DNA from 2 places in the Chryseobacterium sp. SNU WT5 genome. Region 1 is predicted to be linked to the other one. Evidence: riboswitches for the same ligand, from Rfam matches in the RefSeq annotation. Region 1 holds a riboswitch; the other holds the start of a gene.
What was found. Region 1 has a riboswitch for S-adenosylmethionine ahead of FNJ88_RS02860 (O-acetylhomoserine aminocarboxypropyltransferase/cysteine synthase family protein). Riboswitches for the same ligand answer to the same signal wherever they lie in the genome.

Region 1 (4,627 bases):
CCTGTAGTTCCAGAACAGGGCTCAGTGGGTGCATCAGGAGATCTAGCTCCTTTAGCTCATCTGGTTCTGCCTCTTTTGGGTTTAGGCAAAGTTTGGCAAAATGGCGAAATCAAAGAAGCAGGAAAAGTTTTAGAGGAGAATGGTTTAAAGGCTTTGCAATTGGGTCCAAAAGAAGGTTTAGGATTAATCAATGGGACCCAATTTATTTTGGCGCATGCGATTTTAGGTCTCAATAAATTTGAGTATTTACTCGATCTGGCAGATTTAACCGCAGCGATGAGTTTAGAAGCCTATCGCGGATCTGAAAGTCCATTTAAAAAAGAACTACACGACATTCGTGCATTTGATGGAAGTAAAAAAGTTGCCGCCAGAATGAGGAAGTTTTTAAAGAATTCCGAGAACATGAAAAGCCACGAATACTGCGACAGGGTTCAGGATCCTTATTCGATGCGTTGTGTGCCACAAGTTCATGGTGCCAGTCGGAATGCTTTCGAGCATTTGAAGAGTCTAGCAGAAATAGAATTGAATTCAGTTACAGATAATCCTATTGTTCTAAGTGCCGAAGAGTCGATATCAGGAGGTAATTTCCACGGCCAACTATTGGCTCTACCTTTAGATTATGCGACTTTAGCAGTTGCTGAACTTGGAAATATTTCTGATCGAAGAAGTTATCTTCTTTTAGAGGGTAAATACGGCTTACCTCGATTGCTGACTGAAAGTTCAGGATTAAATTCAGGATTTATGATCCCTCAATATACATCTGCAGCGTTAGTGACAGAAAATAAAACTTTGTGTTTCCCCGCTTCGGCAGATTCTATCCCAACAAGTTTAGGCCAGGAAGATCATGTTTCGATGGGCAGTATATCGGGGCGAAAGTTCAATCAGGTTTTAGGAAATCTGGAAAATATTTTATCGGTAGAATTGATGTTTGGAGCACAAGGATTAGAATTTAGAAGACCTGCAAAATGTTCGAAATACGTTGAAAATGCCTATGCTTTGGTTCGTACTAAGGTGGCAAAATTAGAAGAAGATCGATTAATCGGTGAGGATATGTTGGCAATCGCGAATTTAATTAGAGAAAGAAAGTTTGAAGTAAATTAAATACGGAAATTATTTTATAAAGTTAAATGAAGTCTGTTTTTTAGAGTAGACCTATAAACGTCCCTTGAGAATTAGCGCTCAAGGGATTTTTGTTGTATGTTTAGATTTTACATTAATAATTGTTATTTAAAAAGGAAATGAAAAAATTATACTTTGTATTATCATTAGTACCTTTACTTTTGGTTTCTCAAGAGCTAAAACCCTCAGAAATTTTTTGGGCAAAACTCCAGGAACATTGTAAGAACGCATATGAAGGAGAAATAACGTCTGGTGGAATAGCAGGTGATGGTTTTACAGGCAAGAAATTAGTAATGCATGTCCGTTCTTGCGAAAAAAATGATATTAGAATTCCATTTTTTGTTGGAGACGATAAGTCACGAACCTGGGTTTTACATAAGAATGATGATAAGATTTTAAGCTTAAAACACGATCACCGAAATCCCGATGGCACCGAGGAGAAATCGACCCAGTATGGTGGTATAAGTTCTAATGTTGGTTTAGAAAATCTTCAAATGTTTCCGGCAGATGCAGGTACTGCCCAATTAATACCGAAAGCCGCAACAAATGTTTGGTGGTTCACGATAGACGAAACCAGCTTTACGTACAATCTTCGAAGAATTGGCAGCGATCGACTGTTCACCGTTCGATTTGATCTAACCAAAACTACTGAGACACCAGCTGCCCCTTGGGGAACGAAAGAACAAATCCACTGAAAAATAGGTGCTTATTTCTATGATTTCAAAGTATTTTTAAAGATAATTAGTATTTTATTATAAAATTTCATTGAGTTTTTGTTTTAAATTAAAAACTTTGTTCTAGATTTGTACCCTTAAAGACGTTCTTTAACAACATCGCAACTTATTCAGAAAAGTGGAGGGAATTGACCCTTTGAAGCTTTGGCAACCTGTTTAGAAATAAATAAGGTGCAAAATTCAACTCGCAAGCGCGGGAAAGATAAGTCAGATATTAAAATTTAGAAAATAGAATTTCTATATATTAAGCTCTTTTGATTTATCGAAAGAGCTTTTTTTATGCTCTTTCGATATTTATTTTCAAAGGATAAGTTGCCAAAAAAATAAAATTAATTATTTAATCATATGAGCAATTTAAAATTTGAAACTTTACAAGTTCACGCCGGTCAAACCGTAGATTCAACCACCAATTCCAGAGCAGTTCCACTGTATCAAACAGCCTGTTATACCTTTGATAATGCAGAACATGCTGCAAACTTATTTGGGTTAAAAGAGTTTGGTAATATCTATACGCGATTAATGAATCCAACCACAGATGTTTTTGAGAAAAGAATGGCTGCTTTGCATGGTGGAGTGGCTGCTTTAGCAACAAGTTCGGGTCATGCAGCTCAATTTCTTGCCCTTACCAATATTTTGCAGCATGGCGATAATTTTGTGAGTTCGCCTTATCTATATGGTGGGAGCTATACTCAGTTCAAAGTTTCTTTTAAAAAATTAGGTATCGAATGCCGTTTTACAGCAGATGACCAGCCAGAAAATTTTGAAGCCTTGATTGACGAGAATACGAAAGCCATCTATTTGGAAACAATTGGAAATCCAAGTTTAAATATTCCGGATTTCGAAGCGATTGCAGAAGTCGCAAAAAGACACAATATTCCTTTAATTGTAGACAATACTTTCGGTGCTGGTGGCTATCTTTTTCAGCCGTTAAAACATGGTGCTAATGTAGTGGTAGAGTCTGCTACCAAATGGATCTGTGGTCATGGAACTTCGATTGGTGGTGTCATTATCGACGGTGGTAATTTCGACTGGGGTAATGGTAGATTTCCTTTATTATCGGAACCTTCTGAAAGTTATCATGGATTGGTTTTTTCAGATGTTTTCGGGAGCAATTCTGATTTTGGAAACATTGCGTTTATCATAAAAGCTAGAGTAGAAGGGTTGCGTGATTTTGGTCCCACTATTTCACCGTTCAATTCATTTCTACTGCTACAAGGTTTAGAAACGCTGTCGCTTCGGTTAGAAAGAACGGTAAGTAATGCGCAAACAATTGCCGAATTTTTGGAAAATCATCCGAAAGTTGAAAAGGTGCTGTATCCAGGATTATCCAGTTTTCCAGATCATGAAAGTGCTAAGAAATACTTAAAAAAAGGATTTGGTGGTGTTTTAAGTTTTGACATCAAAGGTGGAAAAGAATCTGCTGTTAAATTTATTAATCATCTATCCTTAATAAGTCATGTTGCGAATGTTGGCGATTCTAAAACGCTGATCATCAATCCTTCATCCACAACCCACGAGCAGCTTTCTGAATCCGAGCAGCAGAAGGCAGGAATTCGGCCAGGTCAGATTAGATTAAGTGTTGGTATTGAGCATATCGATGATATTATTACTGACTTAGAATCGGGTTTTTCTATTATTTAAAAGGTACTAAAACAAAAAGAGTGAAATTTCACTCTTTTTGTTATCTTATATCATTTATTCTCTTACTACTTTAATTCTTCCGTCCATCCAGAGACGTATAACTGATGATCCAGAAAATTCCGAAACTTTATCTCGATTTTCTTCTGAAACGTAGTCAACAGCATCGATAATTTCTTTTGAAATGTCAGAAAAGCTCATTGGTGATTTTTGCCCGCTTAAATTCGCTGAAGTAGAAACCAGGGGCTTATTGAGTTTTGTAATTATTTTTTTCAGAAACAGATCATCGACCAAACGAATTCCGATACTTCCGTCCTCGGCCAGTAATTCTTTCGGTAGCCCTTTTGGGTTGTCATAAATCAAAGTGATTGGTTTTTCTGATAAGTCCATAAGCTCCCAAGCCATTTCTGGGACTTCAACTATTTCTTGCAGACGTTTCGCAGATTCTACCAGAATGATCATTGACTTGTTTTTCTCCCTTTTTTTAATTTCAAAAATTTTGTTGATCGCTTCAATATTTGTCGCGTCACACCCGATTCCCCAGATCGTATCGGTTGGATAAAGAAGGGTGCCGCCGGCTTTTAGAGTTTCTATGATTTTTTCCATATGTTGTTTTGGTCAATCTTATTGATGATTTACGATTAGCAAAAGTAATTAAAAAAAGAAGGCCAGAACAATGTGGTTCTTATCATTCATCAATGTTTTTAAAGATCATAAAATGTAATTTTGTTCCATCAAAAACTGAACAGTATGGAATTAGGAATAGGAATGTTTGGCGACTTGGCCATCGACCAGCATACCGGAAAATATAAAGATGCAGGAAGTAAGATCCGCGAAATTATAGATCAGATCCAATTAATGGATAAGGTCGGGATCGATGTTTTCGCGATGGGTGAACATCACCGTGCTGATTACGCAGTCTCCTCTCCTGAAATGGTTTTGGCTGCGGCGGCAAGCGTTACCAAGAATATAAAATTAGCGAGTGGCGTAACTGTTTTAAGTTCGTCTGAACCTGTAAAAGTATATCAGGATTTTGCAACGCTGGATCTTATTTCAAACGGACGCGCAGAAATATTTGTCGGTCGCGGCAGTTTCACCGAATCCTTTCCGCTGTATGGCTATTCGCTAAATGATTA
Region 2 (4,627 bases), 370 kb from region 1:
TCTGACCAGCTTTCATCAAATCCGTATTTATTGAAAACCATTTTTCTGGAATTCGCGACGGCTACGATTTTTAAGTCAATTTTTTTACGGTTTCTGATTACTTCAGCGCTTTTTAACACCTGATCAATGAGAACTGAACCTACTTTTCCATGTCCAATCATCGCCAAGTGAACCGTTTTAGGCTTCGCAAAAATCTCAGCTTCAATAATGTTTTTGGCTTTCTGATCTTGTGAAGAAGTCACTACAATATTGACTTTGTTCTCTGAGGCAACTTGATTTAAAATCAGAGGAAAAATATTATTTCTTGCTAATTCGGATAAAATCTTATTAAAATCTTTGGCAACAAAGCCTAAGACTGAAACATTGTTAACACTAAAAATCTGGTTTACCTTTCCTGACTTTCTCTCGTTTTCAAATTCGTTAATTAAACAATTTACTGCTTTTTCAGAATCGCTTTCGTTCACCAAAACAGAAAGACCATTTTCTGCTGATTGTTGTGAAATCACGCCTACGCTTATTCTGGCGTAAGTCAATGCTTTAAAGATTCTGCCGTCTATCCCAACTTCTCCTAAGAAATCTTTTCCTTCGAACTTGATGATGGACTTATGTTTTAAAATCTTTATTTCGTTATTATTTTTCATGAATGATCGTATTTAAAATTTGATTGAGTTGTTCGTATTCCATTAAAAAAGCATCGTGGCCATGAATGGATTTTATTTCGTGATAGAAAGTGTTTGATTTTGTTGGCATTAAAGAATCTCGACACCTGTGCATTTCAAAAGCTGGAAAAAACAAATCAGAATCGACGCCGATGAGATGAATGTCTGCTTTGATCTCCTTCAGTTTTTCGTCATCAACATGAATGGTCATCAGCAAATGATTCATCAATTGATATGCGCTTAAACTAAATCGTTCATTTAATTTTTCGCCGTGATAATTGAGCCAGTCGTGTGATTTTAAGATTTGTTTTTCAGGATGAATTTCATTCTTAAATCTATCATTTAAAGATGCTGGAGTGCGGTAACATAACATCGCGTGTACTCTGGCTTTTTGCAAAGGTTGATCTGGTTGATTCAATAAAAACTGCTGAACCACACATTGCGCATGCAACCAATCTGAAGTTTTATAATCGCACGCAATCGGAATGAAATATTCTGCTAAATCAGGATTTATCGCTAACATTTCCCATCCAATCGCCCCGCCCAATGAACCGCCAATTAAAGTATGAAGTTTGGTCATATTCAAAAAATTTAAGCCCGAAAGAAAAACATTTGCAACGTCTTTCGAAGTAAAATCGTGATAGTTTTCGATTAAATTTCCATCGAAACCGTTTCCGGGAATATTAAAACAAACGACCGTATAAATGGCAGTATCAATGATTTTGTTATCACCGATCAAAGAATTCCACCAGCCGTTTTCACCGGTAACAATTGAATTTCCGGTCAAGGCGTGATTAACTAAAATGATTGGTGCAGAATGTAAATCCTGACCAAATAGTTGATACGATAAATCAATATCAAGGATTTTTCCTGATACTAATGGATGATTTTTGAGTTTGATATGTTGTAGCGAATTTTCCAATTTTATATAAAATTAAAATTGAAAATGCTACCGAAGAATGGTAATAAAAGTTTCTGTTATCTCTTCCCAAATTGGGATAGAATGTAGCACCTTCTTCGTTTCCGAAGGGTTGCCAAGGTTTCATTGAGTCTAATCTCTCCACCTTTCTTAATAACATTTTCAATATGTAAATGAACTTATTTCGTTGCAAAGGAAAGCATTAAAATGAAACCTCACAAACATTGTTAAATTTTTTTATTCGCTAATTTAGTCGCAGAAATTTTGATAATGATGACCGAGAAAGATAGAATGCGTGATGAAAACTGGAGAACATGGGGCCCTTATGTGAGTAACAGACAATGGGGAACGGTTCGCGAAGACTACAGTGCCACCGGAAATGCGTGGGGATTCACGACTTATAGGGAAGCATGCAGCAGAGCATATCGATGGAGTGAAGATGGAATTGCGGGAATTTGTGATAGTAAACAACGTATTTGTTTTGGTCTATCATTTTGGAATCGTAAAGATAAAATGTTAAAAGAGCGATTTTTCGGCTTAAGTAATCACGAGGGAAATCACGGTGAAGATGTAAAAGAAATGTATTACTATTTGGATAATACACCTACCCATTCTTACATGAAAATGGTATATAAATATCCGATTACTGAATTTCCTTATGATGATTTAATCGCGGAAAATGGGAGAAGAACAAAAGATGAACCCGAATATGAACTTGTTGACACCCAGGTTTTTGCCAACGATAATTACTTTGACATTTTCATTGAATACGCCAAAATAAACCACGATGATTTTCTCATTCGTGTAACCGTTGTCAACCGAAGTAAGGAAAAAGCACCAATAGTCGTTTTGCCCACTGTTTGGTTCAGAAATAACTGGACTTGGGGATATGGATCTTATAAACCACAACTAAAATCGGAGCAACACGGAATCATTGAAATCAATCACGAATCTCTTCCCTTAAAAAAATTATATGCTAGAAATCCTAAGACTAAAGCTGTTTTTTGTGATAACGAAAGTAATCCAAATATAGTCGCCGGCACTAAAAATAGCGCTCACTTTTTCAAAGATGGTATCAATAATTTCCTCGTTAATGGAGATGACACTGCAATTAATCCAGAAGGATTTGGAACTAAAGCAAGTTTTCTTATCGAGGAAGAAGTTGAAGCAGGTGAAACAAAAATATTTGACTTTAGACTCAGTCCGCATGACATGGAAAATGCGTTTTTTGACTTCGACGAAGTATTTAGTTTAAGAAAACAAGAAACCGCAGATTTCTATGGCGAAATCCAAAGTGAGATTAAAAACGAAGAGGAGAGAAACGTTCAGCGACAGGCATTTGCGGGTCTTTTATGGAATAAGCAATTTTACCATTACAATGTTTCAAAATGGCTGAATGGCGATCCTAATTTGGAAGCTCCCCGACAATTTGATCACTTCGTGAGAAACACAGAGTGGGAGCATATGCAGAATAAAGATATTATTTCTATGCCAGACAAATGGGAATACCCATGGTTTGCAACCTGGGATTTGGCCTTCCACTGTGTTCCTTTTGCAATCCTTGATTCTACCTTTGCAAAAAGCCAGTTGAAACTGCTAACAAAAGAGTGGTATATTCATCCTAATGGTCAACTTCCTGCATACGAATGGGACTTCAGCGACGTAAATCCTCCTGTTCATGCATGGTCTACTTTCCGCGTTTTTAAAATCGATGAGCATACGAATGGCAAACCAGACATTCCCTTCCTGGAAAGTGTTTTTCAAAAGTTATTACTCAATTTTACCTGGTGGGTCAACCGAAAAGATAAAAATGGTAATAACGTCTTCGGTGGTGGATTTCTGGGCCTTGATAATATTGGCGCCTTCGACCGAAACATGGAATTTAAAAACGGGGATCATCTGGAACAAGCAGATGGAACAAGCTGGATGGCGATGTTTGCTTTGAATATGATGCGAATATCAATGGAGTTAGCGCTTTACAATCCAATTTATGAGGATATGGCGATTAAATTCTTTGAGCACTACTTATATATAGCTGAAGCAATGGAAAATATTGGACAGCTTAAAAATGGATTATGGAATGAGGAAGATGGATTTTTCTATGACCTTTTACAATTAAACAACGGGGATTCTATTCCGCTTAAATTAAGAAGTATTGTTGGTTTGATTCCTTTGTTTGCTGTGGAAATTGTTGAACATGATCTATTAGAAAAACTTCCTAACTTCAGGGAAAGAATGGAATGGATTCTTAAAAACAAACCGAAACTTGCAGATTTAGTTTCGCATTGGGAAGTAGAAGGAAAAGGAGGAAAACACTTAATGAGTATCTTAAGAAAAACAAGATTAAAAAGAGTTTTAAGCCGAATGGTAGATGAAAAAGAATTTTTATCTGATTATGGAATTCGATCTCTGTCGAAAGTATACGAAGAAAACCCTTTCACTTTTTCCGTAGATGGCAAACAATTCAATGTTAAATATACGCCTGCCGAAAGTGACAGCAGTATGTTTGGAGGCAACAGTAACTGGCGTGGGCCGATCTGGTTCCCCATTAATTTTCTGATTGTGGAAAGTCTACAGCGTTTTCATTACTATTATGAAGATAATTTTCAAATCGAATATCCTGCTAACAGTAATGAAATGCGAAATTTAGATTTTGTGGCAAATGATTTAAGCAAACGCCTCTACTCTATTTTCAGCAAAGATGAACACGGAAACAGACCGTTCAATGGTGGAAATGATCTATTGAATCACAATGAATTCTTCAAAAACTATATTATGTTTCACGAATATTTCAACGGTGATACCGGTGAAGGAATCGGCGCTTCTCACCAAACCGGCTGGACGGCTACCATTGCCAAATTAATTCAGCCGAGAATGGGATCGAGACCGCAATAGATTTTAGACCTAAAAAGTTTTTACCGCAAAAGCACAACGGAATATATTAAATTTTAAATTATACAAAAGTTTGTAAAAGTGAAACAAATTTCATTTTTGCAAACTTTTGATTTCCGATCTTTTCTGAATTACTCTTTTGTACCTTTTGTGGCTA

Region 2: another riboswitch for S-adenosylmethionine. It lies ahead of FNJ88_RS04620 (alpha/beta fold hydrolase); the one in region 1 lies ahead of FNJ88_RS02860 (O-acetylhomoserine aminocarboxypropyltransferase/cysteine synthase family protein).

The regions. Positions count from the first base shown of each region.
Region 1 covers NZ_CP041687.1:600,077-604,703, reverse strand. The annotation lists gene hutH (histidine ammonia-lyase) at 1-1,101, shown strand, start outside; gene FNJ88_RS02865 (hypothetical protein) at 1,239-1,814, shown strand; SAM riboswitch class I at 1,957-2,062, shown strand; gene FNJ88_RS02860 (O-acetylhomoserine aminocarboxypropyltransferase/cysteine synthase family protein) at 2,199-3,494, shown strand; gene FNJ88_RS02855 (L-threonylcarbamoyladenylate synthase) at 3,549-4,097, opposite strand; gene FNJ88_RS02850 (LLM class flavin-dependent oxidoreductase) at 4,242-4,627, shown strand, end outside.
Region 2 covers NZ_CP041687.1:966,108-970,734, forward strand. The annotation lists gene FNJ88_RS04615 (ACT domain-containing protein) at 1-641, opposite strand, end outside; gene FNJ88_RS04620 (alpha/beta fold hydrolase) at 631-1,581, opposite strand; SAM riboswitch class I at 1,635-1,738, opposite strand; gene FNJ88_RS04625 (MGH1-like glycoside hydrolase domain-containing protein) at 1,849-4,473, shown strand.